3 regions of the Paenibacillus sp. FSL K6-1096 genome follow, and region 3 is predicted to be linked to each of the others. Evidence: riboswitches for the same ligand, from Rfam matches in the RefSeq annotation. Region 3 holds a riboswitch; each other region holds the start of a gene.
The links. A riboswitch is a leader RNA that binds a small molecule or an ion and turns the genes downstream of it on or off. The one in region 3 is predicted to bind cyclic di-AMP.
Positions count from the first base shown of each region.

Region 1: it holds a riboswitch for cyclic di-AMP, as region 3 does, so the genes downstream of both, MHI24_RS19010 (hypothetical protein) here and MHI24_RS01635 (APC family permease) in region 3, are expected to answer to the same signal.
Region 2: it holds a riboswitch for cyclic di-AMP, as region 3 does, so the genes downstream of both, MHI24_RS16570 (3D domain-containing protein) here and MHI24_RS01635 (APC family permease) in region 3, are expected to answer to the same signal.

Region 1 is NZ_CP150274.1:4,263,886-4,270,618, reverse strand. It holds gene MHI24_RS19045 (CHAD domain-containing protein) at 1-171, shown strand, start outside; gene MHI24_RS19040 (SDR family NAD(P)-dependent oxidoreductase) at 235-957, opposite strand; gene ytxJ (bacillithiol system redox-active protein YtxJ) at 1,198-1,524, shown strand; gene MHI24_RS19030 (glutaredoxin family protein) at 1,521-1,763, shown strand; gene MHI24_RS19025 (oxidoreductase) at 1,827-2,825, opposite strand; gene MHI24_RS19020 (MerR family transcriptional regulator) at 2,822-3,223, opposite strand; gene MHI24_RS19015 (hypothetical protein) at 3,351-4,682, shown strand; cyclic di-AMP (ydaO/yuaA leader) riboswitch at 4,901-5,073, shown strand; gene MHI24_RS19010 (hypothetical protein) at 5,209-5,661, shown strand; gene MHI24_RS19005 (hypothetical protein) at 5,744-5,932, opposite strand; gene MHI24_RS19000 (hypothetical protein) at 6,020-6,712, opposite strand.
Region 2 is NZ_CP150274.1:3,715,831-3,722,563, forward strand. It holds gene MHI24_RS16555 (AbrB/MazE/SpoVT family DNA-binding domain-containing protein) at 1-149, opposite strand, end outside; gene MHI24_RS16560 (HD domain-containing protein) at 425-1,708, shown strand; gene MHI24_RS16565 (TatD family hydrolase) at 1,763-2,533, shown strand; cyclic di-AMP (ydaO/yuaA leader) riboswitch at 2,732-2,960, shown strand; gene MHI24_RS16570 (3D domain-containing protein) at 3,239-4,396, shown strand; gene rnmV (ribonuclease M5) at 4,554-5,105, shown strand; gene rsmA (16S rRNA (adenine(1518)-N(6)/adenine(1519)-N(6))-dimethyltransferase RsmA) at 5,102-5,986, shown strand; gene yabG (sporulation peptidase YabG) at 6,053-6,733, shown strand, end outside.
Region 3 is NZ_CP150274.1:380,007-386,739, forward strand. It holds gene MHI24_RS01625 (iron ABC transporter permease) at 1-1,018, opposite strand, end outside; gene MHI24_RS01630 (ABC transporter substrate-binding protein) at 1,153-2,190, opposite strand; gene MHI24_RS01635 (APC family permease) at 2,359-4,176, opposite strand; cyclic di-AMP (ydaO/yuaA leader) riboswitch at 4,305-4,464, opposite strand; gene MHI24_RS01640 (disulfide oxidoreductase) at 4,649-5,083, opposite strand; gene MHI24_RS01645 (DsbA family protein) at 5,080-5,832, opposite strand; gene MHI24_RS01650 (ATP-binding protein) at 5,925-6,733, opposite strand, start outside.

The sequences.
Region 1 (6,733 bases), 3.3 Mb from region 3:
GACAAGCGGCTCTGGCTGGAGACCCTTCAGTCGATTGGCCGTCAGGAGCTGAACGCCGGCAAAAAAGTATGGGCAGCCGTAACCGAAACACTCCGGCAAGAAGTGCTTGAGGCGCTGTATCAGAATGAGGTTGTATCTGTAACTGAGATCCCCGGCGGGCATCATTCTTAGATTATACCCGGAACGAGACGAAGGCAGGACGCCGCAGGTTATTCCTGCAGCTTCCTGCCTTCTTTACCAGGGCCACAGATTTCCGTCCAGATCAATATAGGCCGGTTCATCGGCCAGATACTGCTTATGGTTCTGGATGATCGCCATAATCTTCGCGGCAGCTTCCTCCGGCGGGACCGGCGCCTCCATATTCTTCTCACCGTGCATATAGGATTGCAGCCAGCCCGGATGAAAAACCATCACCTGACCGCCCATGACCCGCAGATGGTTATGCATCAGGGAGGACTGCATATTCAGCGCAGCCTTCGACATGCAGTAGCCGTACATGTTAATCCGCTTGTTCCGCCCGATGCTGCCGGCCTCGGAGGAGATATTGACCACCAGCCGCTGCCGTCCCTGAAGCAGCAGCCCCATCAGGGCATTGCTGACCCGCAGGGCCCCCAGCGTATTCACATTATAGAGCTGCGCCATCGCTTCATCATCCATATCCACCAGCACGGTAGCATCGTCCGCCCGGTGAATAATCCCGGCATTATTGATAATCAGATCGAGATAGCCTGTGCTACCGGCAATACTCCGTGCGGCTTCCTTCACGCTCTCTGTCCTGCCGATATCCAGAGGAATCAGCCGCAGCCGGTCCGGATATTGCACACTCAGCTCCTCCAGTGCCTCCGAGTCCTTCATATATTGTCCGGCGAACACCGTGTATTTGTGCTTCAGTAACAATTCTACAAGGTGCAATCCGAGTCCACGGTCCGCGCCGGTCACACAAGCGACCCTATTCATCCGCCCTCTCCCCTCAACCCTGCTATTTATTCACCGGTCCCAGCTTATCTTTCTCACATTAGCATGACCGCCAGCCATTAACAACATCCCCCAAGGGACGGGGAGCGGGAGGGCTAGCCGGACGGAACTTTCTTTTGCTTTAATTTTGAACTATGCTACAATCAGGAATAAATAGTTGTTAACAACACAATTGTTGGCAACAGGTTTCATCAAATCTTATCCCAGGAAGGTGATTCTCCCATGTCGATTCAACAGATCCGTACCACGGATGAACTGGAGCAATATATCAGCCAGCCCGGCAAAAAACTGCTCTTCAAGCACAGCACCACCTGCCCGATCAGTGCCAAGGCGCATGAGGAATTCCAGGCCTACGCACAGCAGTCCGATACGCCTGCAGCGATCGTCCATGTCATTGAGGACCGTCCTGTATCTAACAAGATTGCCGAGGATTTCGGCATCAAGCATGAGTCGCCGCAGATCTTCCTGCTCGAAGACAGTGAAGTCCGCTGGAATACCTCCCACTGGAAGATTACCCAAAATGCCATAAAGGAAGCAACCGGACAATGAGCGCGAACATTATTGTCTACTCCACCACCGGCTGCAGCGAATGCAGCCAGGTGAAGCAGCTGCTGGAGAGCAAGGGACTTCCCTTCGAGGTCAGGGATGTCATGGCCAGCTCTGTCTACCAGGAGGAGGTCGAGCAGCTCGGCTTCATGGGCATTCCGGTCACCGTCTCCGGAGACCGGGCAGTCAAAGGCTTCAATCTTCCTGAGCTCCAGGAGCTGATTGAAGCTGCTCAAGCATAGATATAACCACAAGAAGCTGCCGCCCTTCAACAGGACGGCAGCTTCTTATATTGTTCAGGATGGTCAGGCCGGGAAGACCACCCCTGTCATCTCTTCGCTCAATGCCCACAGCCGACGGGCATTTGCCGGATCTACCGCCCAGTCCTGTACGCCGGACTGATAGGCATCCCCGGACCCGGCAAGTGGAGCAATATCAGCATCCTCACAGTATACACCGCCGATCCCCTCAAGCTGCGGACTCACTGCGCACCAGACACTGGTTGCCGCCCCTTGCTGGACCGTCTTCATCTGATTCATGCGGTTGGCCGGAATCTGCTTGCCTTCCTCATCCAATGCTCCCATACCGCGCAGCTCGTCCTCTGACAGATGCCGGGCCAGGTCGGTCAGGATGCTGCCGGGGTGCACAGCATATGCCCGGACCCCTTGAGCTTGCCCCCTTCTATCCAGCTCAAGGGCAAAGAGAACATTCGCCGTCTTCGATTGGCCGTAGGCAACCCATTTGTCATAAGACCGCCGCACGAAATTCACATCCCCGTAATCAATCCCGGCAATCCGGTGCCCGCGTGAGGACACAGAGATCACTCTTGCGGACCCGGCCTTCACCAGCGCAGGCCACAGCCGGGCAGCCAACTGGAAATGACCCAGATGATTGGTGGCAAACTGCCCCTCATATCCGCGGGCATCCCGGGTCAGCGGCGTAGCCATAATTCCGGCGCTGTGAATCAGGATATCAAGCGGACGGCAGGAGTCCAGGAACTGCCGGGCGAAGGCATCAACCGATGCCGGGTCCAGCAAATCCAGCGCTGCAATCTCGGCTCCGGGAATGCCGGCCAGGGTATGCCGCGCTTTCTCCGGTGTCCGTACCGGCACAATCACCTTAGCGCCGGCCGCAGCCAGCACACGCGTGGTCTCCAGGCCCAGACCGGAATACCCGCCGGTCACGACCGCTATTTTACCGCTGAGATCATGTCCTTGTATAACTTCCTCTGCTGTAGTGTCCGCATCATAGCCTGAAGGAATCGGGTGCTGTCTCCCCCGCACATCATTCCATTCTGTATTCATTGTCCGTCCCTCCTCCGTTCCATTTCGGCGATGAACCTGCCGTCCTTGATCTCCTGAAAGTTCTTAAGCTTGTATCTCATCAGCTCCAGCGCATCCGTCAGCTCAGCAAGCTGCTCCTCAATCAGCATCCGGTGCCCGTCCAGCACCTGATAACATGCCTCATAGTCACTTTGGGCAGAAGCCGCGATATATTCCTGAATTCTGCGCAGCGGCATATGGGTTCTTTTGAGGATCGCCACAAAATGCACCCGGTCCAGCTCTTGCCTGCTGTATGCGCGCTGGCCATTCTCCTTGCGTGTCGCCGGAGGCAATAGCTTGATCTTCTCATAATAGCGGATGGTATCCTGGGTAAGCCCTGTCCGCTTGGCAACCTCGGCAATGGTGTATACAGGCTCCATGCCGTCCACCTCCTTCTTCGTCTCAAATCATAATCGCTGGAGTATGGTCCAAGTCAAGCCGGGATCGGCGATTCATAAATGATAATATTGTATAATTACATATATCTGGAATAGGAGGAATGATCATTTGAACTGGCTACAAGAAGACGCCGCCGCCAAATGGCGCGCAGAAGGACAACGTTATGTTAACGATATTAATTATTATGTCCATAAAGGATTGACTGAAGGCTGGGACAAGGCGGGGGATGAGCCCGCAGGGGATTCACGTTCTGCCCTTGCCGCCAAGGTCTATAAAATGATCCGCGGGGCTAATGAGCAGGGGAAGATCGCTGAGCTGAGGGAGCAGCTGCCGGCAGCAACGTGGCCGCTGGAACGGCAGTTCCAGAAGGAAATGCGGGCGATTCGCGGTATCCATTTTATAAGTAATGATGATGTCGTCTTCAGCACCGGCTCACCCTGGGAGAATAATGCTGTGGTGACTGTGCACAATGAGGCTTTTTCCGTATTTAGCGGATACAGCCTGGTCGGGGCCTCTCCCGGCAATCAGCTCCATGCCCTCGCGGGCAAGCAAGGCATTACCATTATGCAATCCATGGACAGCACCTTGCAGGGAGAAGTTGTAGCTGAGCTTTCCTGGCGGGAGCTGAACGGGAAGATTCAATCGCTGGACCCGGACTTTCCCGTTCTGAACATAGACAGCCTGGATCAGGAGTTACCCTTGGAAGAAGTGATTCCTTTTAACGAAGGACATGCGTTATTGCTGGTCACCAGCCAGGGAATCTTCCTGGTCGAGCAATCGCAAGAGAAGTCATGGAGCGTGAAATTGCTGCACCCGGATCTCGAAGAATATAAGGAAGATGAGATGGAGCATATCGAGATTGATATGGCGCATGGTGCTGTATCGCCGGACGGAAGATGGATCGCACTTGGCAGCCAGGGCAGCGATCATCTTTTGTATGACATCACTACAGGGCAGGTGCACAGCTTCAATCCGGAATCCAGCTACCCGCACTATACTATATTTACGAAGGATCAGCGCAGCGTATGGTACAATGCCTGCCACTTCTATAATGGTGCTACCCTTGCCGTGTCCCTTGAACAGGTGGAGGCGGGCGAGTTCCCTGCGGAACAGGATTATCCGGTCGTGAACGAGGAAGCCCGGGTCTATGCGGCAGCCGCTCTGGAGGATGGTGTTGTCATTGGCGATGCTTATGGCTACTTGAGGCTCATTAATGCAGAAGGCCAAGAACTGTGGCGTTACTATGCCGGGAGCACCATATCAGGGTTAGCTGTCAATCCAGATGAGACCTTGCTGGCCGTGGGGACTTACGGAGGCATGCTGCACTTCCTGGACCTTCATGCTACAGAGCGCAGCGGCTATGAAATTACAACGGGATCGGTTCGTGAGGTTAAGCGGATCATTGCCTGGAAGAATCAGAATAGCCCGCTGTGGTGGTGATAGGACCGTAAATTGGCTAAAAAAACATAAACCGGCGATTGAGCGAGATAAATGGCAGATAATCAGCTACATATATGAGTTTTGGCTTCCAGATGATTAGCCATACAGCCATTTACTGAAAACAAGGCAAAAAGCACTCTTTTCCATTTTTACAAAGGGCTCCTGAAAAGAGTATGATTCGTGTTGAAAGCAATTGAACGCATTCATGAAAATTAGCATATTCATGCACGCTGAATTTCCGCTATGCGGAAAACGGGGGAACCATCCGGCCGTCAGGCCGACTTGGGGTGAATCCGAAGGAGAGGGCCATTTGCGCCGTCTCCGGCAGGTAGGGCGACTCTCACCGCCCGAATCCGGCAGCTAACCTCGTAAGCGCCAAGAGAGAGATCATGATCCGCCACGTTATGGCGTCAGGCGTCTTCCGCCTGCACCACTAGCCGCAGCAGAGGTCTTCCTCTGTCTGCGGTTTTTTGCGCTTAATGAAGCCTTACCCATCCGTTAGCCATTCAGGAAGGAACGTGTCCACATGCCAGACCCCTTACCCCAGGCAGCAGCCGCTGCCGGATTCACCGACTATGTCCAGGACTACAGCGGACCTGTCTATGCCCTTAGCTGCTTGCTGCTGGAAAAAGGAGCCCGCGCCGAACAAGCCGCTGCCGCTACCTTCGCAGCGCTCTATACAGAGTGGGCAAAGGGCCGCCTCCCGGATAATGCCGGCGCTGCGGACGCTTACCGCGAGTGCATCCGGCAGTGTGCCCTGTTGGCCCCGGACCGCAGCCGCTGTACCTGTGCCCTGCTGAGCTGGGAGGATATGACCGTCAGCGCTCTATGGTATGGCCTGCAGCTTCCCCTGTCCGACATCAGCGGAATTCTCCAGCGCAGCATCCCGGAGCTGAAGGTCCAGCTAAGAAGCATAAGGGAACAGATGGCGGCTGCCAGCTCCCAGATCCCGGCGGTCCACCAGCCTACGGCGGGGTGAGGGGGAGGGCGTGGTCTGATCACAGGGGCCTGAACCTGCAATAAGCCGCAGCTTCCGCTACGGCTCTAACTCATGGCGCAGATCAGCGCTTGCCCTTCCCGCCCTTGACGAACCGCATGAACGCCATGCAGCAGCCCAGCAGCCCCAAACCCAGCAGCAAGGTCTGTAACGCTCCCAGCCACGTAGACCGGTCTGCAGGAATCAGGCTGCTGATAATAATCAGCAGAATCGAGACCGCAACCAGCACGGGAATTCCTCTACTTTTCTTCATAACCACTCATCACTCCCAACTGCTAATAGTACTAAGGTACACTATCGGCAGATGTTTAACCAGTTTGGGCGGGCTGGTGGGGGATTCTCAATTCCCCTTCATCGCTTCAATCTCGGCAATGAGATGATCGAGCTTATAACCATTGGTCTCCCGGGAGAAGGCCTTCATCTCTTCTGTCTGTCCCTCAAATGCAGACAGCACATAGTCGTCTTCGACCACATAATACGTGCCATACCGGGTAAAAGAGTAGCTTCCTTCCTGCTCTTTACCGACACCCTTTTTGACCGCTGCGACAATCTTCATGCCTGGTTTGAGTTCTGGCTCAATTCCTTTAAACTCAGAGTTATAGATAAGGTTAATCGTGTCGCTAACCTCTTCACCCGTAACAACTTCCTCGACCTTCACTTGAAATGAGGTGAACTCCGGCCGGTACGGCTCCTCACCGGATGCTTCTAATTTCTCTGCCAGATTACCCTCTGGAGTGCCAGGTTCAGTAATCAAGTCCACACTGAAATCCGGCATTTGCTGAACCACTTCAGCTATAATGACCGAATCAGTATAATCCAGCACCTCTTTAAACGTCAGATCCCGCAGATCGACATTCTGTGGTGAGCCCGTGGATAATGGATACTCCTTACGCAGTTCGTTTATTTTTTCTGGTGATAGGCTGGTGGCTGAAGACTTATCCGTAGTGGAAGAGGAAGGACCAGAACAGCCTGTGATTAATCCAAAAGCAATACATGCCGTGGCGGCAGCAGTTATTATTTTTTTGATGTTCATCTCAACCCTCCATTAACATAT
Region 2 (6,733 bases), 3.3 Mb from region 3:
TCGTATTTCTTAAGCATGATCCGCTCACCGTCCACGTAAATTTCGAGCGCATCTTTTTCTCCAATGCCAAGGGTGCGACGCAATTCAATCGGAATAACGACCCGTCCAAGCTCGTCTACCTTACGTACAATTCCTGTTGATTTCATCATTACAATCGTTGCTCCTCTCAATGTTCAAAAGCGTCATTATTCGACATTCTTCACTGTTTTATGATATTTATAATACCAACCATTCCCAAAACAGTCAACCTTTTTTGAGGTTAATTTTAAGGAATCTTTTGCGAAAACTTTTATTCCGCTGGGGAACAAGCATTTTCTTTACAAAGAGCAGTAAAAGTCTTTTGTCGATTTGTCAGTACAATAATCGTCAACTTTCGACATTATATGACACTATTTCTTATAAAACAAGAAAAGGAGTTGAGCTCATGAGGCAGCCTTTGTCTGAAGAGAAAGTATTTAAGGACCCGGTTCACAACTATATTCACGTGCAGGACACCATTATTTGGAGACTGATTAACACCCCGGAATTCCAGCGTCTGCGGCGCATAAGGCAGCTTGGCACCTCTTATCTGACCTTCCATGGCGCAGAGCACAGCCGGTTCTCCCATTCGCTTGGCGTGTATGAGATTACCCGCAGAATCATCTCCCAATTCGAACGGAGCGGCTACAAGGACTGGATGCCTGAAGAAAGACTGCTTACGCTGTGCGCCGCGCTGCTGCATGATCTGGGACATGGCCCGTTCTCCCATTCTATAGAAGAAGCTTTTGAAATGGATCATGAGGACTGGACCCGGCGGATTATTCTGGAGGATACCGAAATTACGGCCATCTTGCGCGATGTGGCAGATGATTTCCCCGCCAAGGTGGCTTCGGTCATTGCCAAAACCTATGAGCACGAAATTGTTGTCAATTTGGTGTCGGGACCGCTGGATGCCGACCGGATGGATTATCTGCTGCGGGATGCGTACTATACAGGGGTGAATTACGGAACGATCGACATCGACCGGATTCTGCGGATGCTGCGTCCGTATGACGGCCGGGTGGTGGTCAAGGAATCAGGAATGCACGCTATCGAGGATTATCTGATGTCCCGTTATCAGATGTATTGGCAGGTCTATTTCCACCCGGTGACCCGCAGCTCGGAGATTATTCTCCGGCAGATTCTCCGCAGAGCCAAGGAGCTGGTGCTGGAGGGACATGCCTTCCGGTTCATGATTGAGCCATTAAGCGATTTGTTCAGCGGAGAGGTGTCGGTGGCCCAGTACCTGCTGCTGGATGAGGCGCTGATGCAGACGGCCTTCATGCAGTGGACGCTGGAGGACGACCCGGTGCTGAGCGATCTGTGCAGCCGGTTTATTCACCGCAGGCTGTATAAATATGTAGAGACGGAGCATCTCGATTCCGAGACGATTGACGAAATCCGCCGCAGCTTCTCAGCGGCCGGGCTGCGTGCCGATTATGATCTGGAGATTGATTATCCCACCGATCTGCCTTATGATGTGTTCCGTCCGGGAGACGGATTCGACAGCAAACAGATCCTGCTGCTGGACCGGCATGAGCGGCTGAGGGAAATCTCTGAGGTCTCGGATATTGTCCGCTCGATCAGCGGAATACACCGGGGGCGGTACCATCTTTATTTTCCGCAGGATAAGGTACAGAAAGCCCTTCCGCAGCTGCCGGCAAGGATAGCAGAAATTTTCGCCAGGTAACCGCTTAAGCTTGACCCTATACTATAGAAATTAAGGCAGAAAGGATGTTCATTCATGCAGTTATTCGACACACATACCCATCTGGATGCGCCGCAATTCGACGAAGACCGCGAAGAGGTGATTGCCCGCGCCCATGCCTCCGGAGTCAGCAAAATGATCAATATCGGCTTCAACCGCGAGACGATTCCGACCACGATGCAGCTTGCTGAGCAATATGATTATATTTATGCAGCGGTGGGCTGGCATCCCCAGGATGCGGTCACTATGAAGGACGGGGACCTCGAATGGATTGCTTCCCTGTGCGCCCATCCCAAGGTCGTTGCCATCGGCGAGATCGGGCTGGATTACTATTGGGATACCTCTCCGAAGGATGTGCAGCATGAAGTATTCCGCAAGCAGATTGGCCTGGCCCGTGAGCTGAAGATGCCGATCAGCATTCATAACCGGGATGCCCATGAGGATGTTGTCCGCATTCTCCGCGAGGAGAAGGCCAGTGAGGTGGGAGGCGTGATGCATTCCTTCTCCGGGAGCTGGGAGACTGCCAAAATGTGTCTGGATCTCGGGTTCCATTTGTCCTTCGGGGGGCCTATCACCTTCAAGAACGCCAGGGTGCCCAAAGAGGTGCTTGCCCAGACTCCGCTGGACCGGCTCCTGATCGAAACGGACTCGCCATACCTGACACCACACCCGTTCCGGGGCAAGCGAAATGAGTCCGCTCATGTGAGATTGGTCGCCGAGGCAGCAGCGGAAATAAAAGGCTTGGAATTACAGGAATTGGCGGAAATTACGTATGCGAACGCACTGGAACGATTTGGGATAGTCTGAAAAAGCGAGTAAAAGCGGTCAAAAATGAAGTATAGCCGATATATTGAACTTTTTTAATCGAAAAACAGCCGGATATTACAATATTTTAATGATTTTTTTACGTAAACGTGGTTGAATCGTCCTTTACAACATGCATCAAAACAGGATATCATCTTTTCAGTGCAGTGAGCTGTTGTTTCAGTGACAGCCACTTATTCATGGATCGTCTCGCTTAATCTCCGTATGGAGAACGGGGGAACCGATAATTGCTCTGCCGCATGAACGTACCTAGCACAGCACAGAATTGCCGCAGACAATTATTTGATTTCTTTACGTGGTCTTTGGGGTGAATTTAAGGGCAACCGCCGTGAGCGGGTGACCTAAGATAGGGCATCTCTCTTATGCCCGAACCCGACAGCTAACCCCGTAAGCGTAAGTAAGAGAGGAAACCTCGTGCATAGCCGCCTGTATTCGACACCGGAGAAGCCACGAAAGAGTCCTCTGTGAACTCTTTCTTGGCTTTTTTGTTTTGAATATTGCGGATGATCCCGGCATACTGTTATATAACAGATCCGGGAGTCACCATGCCGAGAGGCGATCCATGAGCAGGAGACGCTGAAGCAATGCGGGCGTATCCTGTTGTAATCTCAAACTTAGTTTCGTCAGAAGTGATTCAGTCACCTTGATATACTTGGACGACGGGGCTATGTAAGGAGGATGGAGAGAGTGGGCGTATTCCAACCAGAGGTATCCCATGATTCGCAATCATCCAGCAGGTCTTTCGCATTACGGTGGAAGCAAGTCAACCCCCGGGTATTATTGCTTGCCGGTGTGTTATCCCTTGTGATCGCACTGTTCATTCTGCTGTACGTACACGGTCAGAGCAAAAAGGAAATTACTCTAGTCATAGACGGACGGGTACAGACGCTGGAGACGCGCGAGGCGCTGCTCAGTGATGTACTGGCCAAAGAACAGATATCGCTCCAGGAGCATGATGAATTATCTTTTGCCCTTAGTGATGAGATAAAAGACGGCGACCGTGTCGTTATTAACACCGCACAGAGGTTCATCCTTACGGCGGACGGAAAGACAAAGGTATTATTCACGACCGAGGATACTATTGGTCAGGCAATCGGCAAGCTGGGCTATAGCCTGGAAGGCTTAGACAAGATTTACCCTTCGAAAGACACCGCAGTATCTGCCGATATGAAAGTCAAGATTGTCCGGGTTAACAAGCAGGTCGTCCAGCGGACCACCAACCTGCCGTTCCGGGTCATCAAGACAGCAGACCCCTCATTAACCAAGGGAACCGTTCGGGTAGCACAGGCAGGCAAGCCGGGCGTAATGATCCAGCACATCGAGAAGGTCTATCACGATGGCGAGCTGGCATCCATGCGCATGATCGGCAAGGAAGTACACACAGTCACCAAAGACAAGGTGATTGCCGTGGGCACCAAGCCTCTTCCTAAGCCCGTTGTTGTGGCCACAACTTCCAAACCCGAAGCAACCTCCAAATCATCCAAAGTCAGCGCTAAGGCGAACAAGGTAACGAGCAAGGCAGGCGTGAATTTTGAGTATAAGCGCATGATCAAAAATGTATCCATGACGGCGTATTCCTCGCAGGAGCCGGGTATTGGAACCCGTACCGCCTCAGGCACACGTGTGACAGAAGGGCGTACTATCGCTGTTGATCCGAATGTAATTCCGATTGGCTGGTGGGTGTACATTGAAGGATTAGGATTCCGCCGCGCAGAGGATACCGGCGGTGCCATCAAAGGCAATAAGGTGGATGTCTATTACGATTCACTGAGCCATGCGCGTAATTTCGGCCGGAAGTCACGGACCCTCTATGTCATCGGACCGGTGAAGCCGGAGCTGAATTAACGCGGGACTTTTGCAAATTAGCGGTATATAGGATATAGTGAGGGAAGCACTTACGAAGCTTGAGAGCTGCCGCTCATCACTTATACATTCTTTAGCCAAAAAGAAGGGGAGCGAATCCTCTTCTTTTTGCGTTCTGGAGTAAGGAGTCAACTTATCGATGATCAAGGAATTAATTGTTGTGGAAGGCAAAAGCGACACTGTGGCCGTGAAGCGCGCGGTAGAGGCCGACACGATCGAAACCGGCGGCTCCGCCGTGGACCGTAAGGTCATTGCCAAGATAGCGCTGGCTATGGAGCGCAGAGGCGTCATCATTCTCACGGACCCTGACCATGCCGGGGAGCGTATCCGCAAAATCGTCTCCTCCAAGGTGCCCGGCTGCAAGCACGCCTTCATCCCGGAGAAGGACGCAACCCGCAAGGGGGATATTGGCGTGGAGAATGCCTCGCCTGAAGCGATCCGCCATGCGCTGGAGCATGTCCATACCTCCTTTGAGGGCGCTCCGGCCGTAATCGGAATGGACGAGCTAATGGCTGCCGGCCTGATGGTGCATCCCCGCGCGGCCGAGCGGAGAATGCAGCTTGGCAATCTGCTGGGCATCGGGTACTGCAACGGCAAGCAGCTATATAAACGTCTGGCGATGTTCGGCATCACACGCGAGGAGTTCGCGCGGGCAGTCGCCCAAATTGACGAGGGAGGCATCACTTCATGAGCGGCATTGACCATATCTCATCCCCGACCAGAACCAAAGCGATCATTGCGCGCTACGGATTCTCGTTCAAAAAAAGCCTGGGCCAGAACTTCCTGATCGATCAGAACATTCTGGAGAAAATCGTGGACGCCGCCGGCCTGGACAAGGCGGCGGGTGCGCTTGAGATCGGACCGGGGATCGGCGCGCTGACCGAGAAGCTGGCGATGACAGCCGGAGCGGTGACAGCGGTGGAGATCGACCGCAGGCTGATTCCGATCCTGAAGGATGTGCTGTCTATTTACCCCCATGTGAAGATCCGCAACGACGATGTGCTGCAGGTGAATCTGCAGGAGCTGTTCGCTGAGGATTTCGCCGGCAGGGACCGGGTCAGCGTCGTAGCCAATCTGCCGTATTACGTGACAACACCGATCCTGATGAAGCTCCTGGAGGAGAAGCTGCCGCTTGAGAATATCGTGGTCATGATCCAGAAGGAGGTTGCTGAGCGCATGGCGGCCGCGCCGGGCGGCAAGGAGTACGGAAGCCTCAGCATTGCCGTGCAGTATTACAGCGAGCCTGAGCTGGTCTGCATCGTGCCCCGGACGGTATTCATTCCCCAGCCGAATGTGGAATCGGCGGTGATCCGGCTGAAGGTCAGGGAACGCCCTCCGGTAGAGGTGGCGGATGAGGAGCATTTCTTCAGCGTTGTCCAGGCGGCGTTCACCCAGCGGCGCAAGACGATCGCCAATAATCTCAAGGCCCGCTTCTTCCCCGGCGAAGGGCGCGAGCGGCTGGAGGCTCTGCTGGCGGAGGCGGGCATTGAGCCGTCCCGCCGCGGCGAGACGCTCAGCATAGAGGAGTACGCGCGTCTGAGCGCGGTCCTGCTGGCTGCCGGAATATCATAAATCCCCCCCCGGAGGATGAACCAACCGGGGCCTTTGCCCATACCATGGGGTAGAGGTGGTGTTGTAATGAATATAGGAGACTTGGTCATCCGTAAATCCTATGGCGGCGATGTGACCTTCCGGGTAGACAATATATTGCAGAATCGGGCAGTCATCAAAGGAACGGAGTTCCGTCTGCTGGCGGATTCACCGCTGGATGATCTGGTGCAGGTGCCGCCGACGCGGGTCAGCGAGCGGGGGCAGCAGGCGCAGATCAAGGCGAATGAATCGCTCAGCTGGCTGCGCAAGGACCGGCGGGAGCAGAGCCAGCGCAGCGGAGAGAGTGTAGCCGGGGCCTCCGGTTCATGGTCTCCGTCTCCGCAGGAACCGGCGTACTTTGAAGTGCCGGGCAAGGTGCTGCATCTGGACGGAGACGCACTGTATCTCAAGAAGAGCCTGAGCCTCTACGAGCAGCTGCGCATTCCGGCGGAAGGGCATCATGTCCATGAATCCAAAATGGCGGAGACGCTGTTCCGTCTGCTGCCCCGTGTGCGTCCCGATATCGTTGTCATTACCGGCCATGACGGAGTGCTGAAGCAGCAGCAGAATTACGATCTCTACAGCCTGAGCAGCTACAAAAATTCACAGAGCTTCGTGGCTGCAATCCGGGTAGCCCGCGAATATGAGCGTAATTTCGATGCGCTGACGATTGTGGCCGGAGCCTGCCAGTCCCATTTCGAGGCGCTGCTTGGCAACGGCGCGAACTTC
Region 3 (6,733 bases):
ACGGTACACCGAATACGGCAATCAAGGCACCTATCGGTGTTTCATAAGGCGCATTAATCATTCTGGCCGCAATGTCGGCAACCAGGACCAGAATACTGCCAAGGACCGCGGAGCAGGGAATAATCCAGCGGTAATCTACCCCGACGAGATAACGCGTAATATGAGGAACCATTAATCCGACAAAAGCGATCGGACCGACCGTGGACACCGCCGCTCCTGCGAGGATGACCACGATAATCATCCCTGCAGCCTGTACTAGACGGGTGCGCTGGCCGAGGCCTGCGGCGACATCCCGCCCCAGACTCAATAGCGTAATCGAGCGCGATAGCATCAGCGAACCGATGAGGGCTGCCGCGACCCAAGGAAATATAATCTGCAGTTGCTTCCAGCTCGCTCCGCCAACCCCGCCGGCCATCCAGAATGCGATATCCTGGGAGAGGCTGAACAGAATGGCGATGCCCTGGCTGACCGCCAGCAGCAAGGCGCTTACTGCCGCACCGGCCAGAGTAAGCCGGAGCGGAGTCAGACCGCTGTGAGAGAGTGAACCGATTCCGAACACCAGCAGCGAGGCCACAGCCGCTCCAATGAAGCAGTACATCATGATGTACGTGAAGGATAACGAAGGTGCGAAGGCAAAGGCCAGGGCCAAGCCGACGCCCGCCCCGGCATTAAGCCCGAGCAGTCCGGAATCCGCCAGCGGATTGCGGGTCATACCCTGCATAATTGCCCCGGCCACAGCAAAGCATGCGCCCACCAGTGCTCCAGCGGCAGCCCGGGGAATACGCAGCTCCCGGATGACCTGATGCTGCGGCAGCTCCGGATTGAACCGGAAGACTGCCTCCCATACGGTAGCCAGCCGGATATCCGCTGCGCCAACCGATACAGATATCATCAGTCCGAAGAGAATCGCCGCTATTCCCAGCACGAGAATCGCTGCTGCGGCAGCCGGCCGCGAGCGGACACGTGTGTTTCCTTCATCAGAAGGAGCTTTCAGAGCAGAATCTGTGGATGAAGCCATTACCCGTCTCCTTATTATAGATGATTATGATTCTCATTATCGCAAAGATATGGATATTGTTCAACATTTAAAAGAGGCAGGCTCCTATATCCTGAGGATATAAAAGCCTGCACAATGCTCCGCAGATAAAGAACTTATTTTACAAAGCTGCTCAGAATATCATCGATGGTCTTGGAATTGGCTATAGGACCGCTGTACAGCCAGCTGGTATCTTTGCCGAACTCGTGAACATTCCCTGCCTTGACGGCCGGAATCCCCTTCCAGACAGCCCCCTCCGTAATCTCAGCTCCGTCTGCCTTGTCACTGTTCACCAGAATGATATGCTCAGCAGTCAGCTCAGACAATTTCTCAAGTGAAATCGGGTTCCACGGTGCTCTGGACTCCTCAGGAATCTCAGTCACCAGATTCGGAAGCTTCACTCCAAGATCGCCATACAATACCGCACCGCTGCTGCGGGTCTCATCTACGATGAAGAAGTTCTTTGACACCAACCATAGAACAGCTACTGAATCATCACCGATAGCAGCAGAGACGGCAGCTTTGGCGGAAGCAGCTTTCTGATCATAGTCTGCAATGACCTTCTCAGCTTCCGGAGTCTTGTTCAGCAGCTCACCGATCTTGAGCAAGGCTGCTCGCCAGTCACCGCTGACTTCATCGCCAAGTACATAGGTTGGTGCGATTTTGTTCAACTGGTCATAGAGACCGTTCTGAACTGTGCCTTCCGACTGGACGATGTGGAAATCCGGCGTGAAGCTGGTGACTGCTTCCAGCGGCAGATCATAGCTGATCGGCGGAACATCCTTAAGCTCAGCAGCGAGGTATTTCTGAGTACCATTCTTAGTAGACCATTGGGCAACCGGAGTCACGCCAAGCGCTACAAGATAATCCTCCAGATAAGAAGCAATGACGCGCTGAGGATTAGCGGGAACAGTCACCTGATGACCCATGGCATCCGTTACGGTCTTCTCCACAGCGGGTGCGGCAGTTGCTGCAGGTGCCGCTGAAGCCTCCGCAGCAGCTTCCATTGTTGCCGCAGGTGCGGTGGCTGCTGCATCGTTACTGCCTGCATTGCCATTATTATTTCCGCAAGCGGACAGCAGCAGTGTTGTGGTCATCAGTCCGGCCACCGCCAGCTTCACACTTCCTGATCCTTGCAGGTTGAACGAAAACATTGAGTACCCCTCCTGTTGTATGTTCCCCTCATGAATGGCAAAAGTCCTGTTACCTTTACCTTGTCTATACTGATGATATTGATTCTCATTCTCTCTGTCAACTATAAAAACGAAAAACAGCCGCCTCCGCACCACGCAGAGACAGCCGTCTTCATCGAATCTTCTATATTATTTGTGCAAATGGAAAGGTACAGTCGCAATAACTATATCCTTCTGATTCATCAGATAAGAGCGGATGAACAAGCTGGTCTGATTATGCAGCACCGCCTGCCACCAGTGCTTGGTCACGAATTGCGGAATGAGAACGGTAATATGGTCTGTAGCAGCGGTCTTCCACTCCACGGTATCGATAAACTTCACCAGCGGGCGGATGATGCTGCGGTACCGGGAGCGCAGCACGATCAGGCGCACGCCCGGGTTCCACTCCTCCCACTTCTGCTCCATCTTATGAATCTCTTCCTCATCGAAGCCTACATATACTGCAACCACATTATCCGTCAGCGACTTGGCATAACTGATCGAATGCAGTACGGCCCGGGTAACCCCGGCCACCGGCACGACCACAGTACTTCCCTTAATGCAGGGCTTGTCGGTAGCCGGACAGATCCGCAGCTGGTCGGCAATGTTCATATAATGGCGGTGAATCCGGTGGAACACGAAGATCACGACCGGCAGGAAGATGAAGGCCATCCAGACGCTGGAGAACTTGGTGATGATGAAGATCAGCGTAATCGTTAACGTGGTCAGCATCCCGACCGTATTCACGGCGAACTTGCTCTGCCAGCCTTGCGGCTTCGTCCGGTACCACTGGACCATCATCCCCAGCTGTGACAGGGTGAACGGAATGAATACCCCGACCGCATATAACGGAATCAGGCCTTCTGTATTCCCGTGAAACGCAGCTACCAGCAACGCGGACATAATGCCGAGGAAAATAATCCCGTTGGAGAAGCCCAGCCGGTCGCCGCGCACCATGAAGGCATGAGGCAGATATTTGTCTTTGGCGAACATGAATGCCAGCAGCGGAAAGGCGGAATAGGCTGTATTGGCCGCCAGGAACAGGATCACCGCCGTAATTCCCTGAATGAAGAAGTATAACCCGCCGCGGCCGAACGTGGACTCGGCAATCTGCGAGACCACTGTCGCCTTCTCATCCGGTACAATCCCGTACCAGTAGGCCAGCAGCGTAATTCCGGTGAACATAATGCCGAGAATCAGGCCCATCAGCATCAGCGTTTTTGCTGCATTTTTCTCCGCAGGGGCCTTGAAGTTAGGAATGGCATTGGAGACCGCCTCCACCCCGGTGAGCGCAGAACAGCCGGAGCTGAACGCCTTCAGCAGCAGGAACATGCTCACGTTCGAGACGGCCGAGCCAATCTCGGGAACGCTGGCATGGGTGCCGCCGGTCATGTATTTGAAGACCCCTGAGATAATCAGGACAAAGATCGAGACTACGAACAGATAGACCGGGATGGCGATGAAGGACGCCGATTCGGTTACCCCGCGCAGGTTGATAATCGTTAAGAGCAGAATAACGGATACCGCAATAAGTACACTATGACCATGCAGGCTCGGAAAAGCGGAGGTAATCGCATCCGTACCCGCCGAGGCACTTACCGCCACCGTCAGGATGTAATCGACCAGCAGCGAGCCTCCGGCCAGGAGGCCGGTATGAACCCCGAGGTTGCTTTTGGCGACAATATAGGCCCCCCCGCCCTGTGGATAAGCGAAGATCGTCTGCCGGTAAGACAGAATCAGAATGGCCAGCAGGCCCAATACGGCTAATGCAATTGGCAGGGAATACCAGATCGCGGTAAATCCGGCGGCGACCAGTACGATTAAGATTTGTTCTGTTCCGTAGGCTACCGACGAGAGCGCATCAGAAGACAGGACAGCCAGTGCTTTCACCTTGGATAACTTTTCATGATCGAGTTCGTTCGACTTCATCGGACGCCCGATCAATAGTCGTTTTACCTTGCTTACCATTGTAGTAACAGTTCCTCTCTTGGTTGAGTTGAATCGGGGTTCCGTGCGCTGTTTTCATAAGTGGATTTCATAAATGCAGGCACCAAAATAAGCATACGGAAATGATCCGCATGCCTAAGAGTGCATGGTCATTATCCCACTGTTGCTTACGAGGTTAGCTGGCGGATTCGGGCTGTGGCAGCCCTACGGTTACAGGTCCTGAAACCCGCTCCCGATTCACCCCTTTTGGCCAAGGCCAAAGTGTGGTTCCCCCGTTCTTCCTTCCGGAAAATTCAGCGCGTATTCAACTTCTCACAAGGACTAATATTAAGCTACAATGCCCCTTCCGTAAAGCGGTGAAACAAATGAAAAAAGAATGAAAAGCATCCAAAACCACCAAATCAATGATCCGGTAAGTCTAGATCTTTCATTCTCTTTCATTATCCCTTTAAGACGTGATTTTACAGGGTTTGTGAAGATATTTGTGCAGCACTTATTCTGCCGTTTCCTCTTCGCGGCCAGTCCATAGCAGAACAGCAATTAATGCAAATGCGATGAGGGCCAGCAGAGGGACGGTGATGAACCCGAACCAGTTCAGATAATCCTTGTTGCACGGGACGCCGATGGTGCAGGGAATCACCTTGCTGAGTGCAGGAATCTTCTGCTCGGCGTAATGATAGATGGAAATACTGCCGCCGATCAGACTGAGGGGAAGCACGTACGGAATGATCCGCTTGTCCGCCCGGTAGGTCGCGATCCCCAGCAGGAACAGCTGCGGGTACATGAAGATCCGCTGGAACCAGCAGAGCTTGCAGGGCTCATAGTGCAGCACCTCACTGAGATACAGGCTTCCCGCTACAGCCACTACACAGACGAACCAGGCCAGATAGAGACAATTGCGGCGGCAGAAGGCGGAGAAGCCGGTCATGGGGTTGCCGCAGCTCCCGCTGCTTCCTGAATCCGTGCATCAATCTCTTCCATATTAAACGGCTCCTTCACCTTGACTCCATTCACGAACAATGAAGGTGTATTCGTTACCCCGGAATCCGTTCCTAACTGAATATCCCGGTCGAGCTCCTTCTCATAGGTGCGTTCGTCAATATCCTTGCGGAGGACATCGTAATCTACCGGCAGCTCCAGCTGCTTGGCAAGACTCACCATGTAGTCAGGAGTGGCCCATTCCTTATCCTCGGCACCCTGATTCGCGTAGATGGCATCGAAGTATTTCCAGAAGGCCTCCTGGTTCTGGTGATAGACCGACAGCGCAGCGAGTGAGGCGGTACGGGAGTCAGGGCCGATAAAGGCCAGATTCACGAAGTAAAAGGACGCCTTATTCTGCTCCACATACTGCTGAACGATCTGCGGCTTAATCACTCCAGTGAACTGGGCACATGCCGGACACTTATAATCGCCGAACTCCACGATCTTCACCGGAGCATCCTCCTTGCCGAGCCGCATCATCTCGCTGTAATTAAACGAAATCGGAGCAGCATTGGAATCTGAGTCCGTGTCTTTGGAGGCGAGCAGATATAATCCGACAAAAATAATGATGACAATAGCTATCGTGCTCACGATCACAATTCTCGTCTTCTGCTTCTGCTGCTCCAGCTCTGCCCTGCGCTTGTCCTGCTTGCTCATTTGGGGAACCGTGACTTTATTCTTTTTCGTTTTGCTCAAAGAGAGTTCCTTTCCGTCCTCTGGACTAAGGTGATTAAAGTTCAGTTACTTTTCATTAGTATATAATTAAACCTCTGCTGTTGGCAAACCCATTATCCGGCTTCTGTGGCCCCGGACGAGGAGGCTCCGTCATCCCCTCTGTGGCTTCCAAAGAACACTTCTGGGGAATGCTCCAGCGACTGCAGTACAATCCGGACGATGAACCGGGTGCCGCCGCCTTCTGCCGGCTCCGCCCAGATCTCACCCTGCATCAGATCGACCAGCTTCTTGCAAATTGCCAGCCCCAGGCCTGTGCCGGGGTATTTGCGGTTGTGCGAGCCGTCCACCTGAGTGAACGATTGAAAGAGCAGCTTCAGCTTATCCGGCGCAATGCCGATCCCGGTATCACGCACCGTGAACTGGAGCGCCTGCGCACTCCCGCGGATGCCGTAGGATTCCGCTTTGACCGTAACAGAGCCGGAGGGAGTGAATTTCACGGCATTGCCGACCAGATTAATCAGAATCTGGCGGATTCTTGCCTTGTCTCCGGCATAATGGTCAGGCAGCCCCTCTTCAATCTCCAGATGAAGCGATACCGGCTTGTCTTTGGTACTGACCACGAACAGATCTACACATTCCTGCAGCAGTACCTTCAGCTGGAAGGGCTCCTTCGCAAGCGTCAGCCCCTCCGCCTCCAGGCGGGAGATATCCAGAATGTCGCTCATCACATGCAGCAGCGCATGGCTGCTTGTACTCTGCAGCTGCAGCAGCTCCAGCAGCCCCGGGTCCGTCAGCTCATCGGACAGCAGCTGGTTGATGCCGATAATTCCGTTCAGCGGGGTACGGATTTCGTGGCTCATGGTGGCCAGAAACTCGCTTTTCATCGTAACCGCACTCTCTGCGGCATCCCGGGCCTGAATCA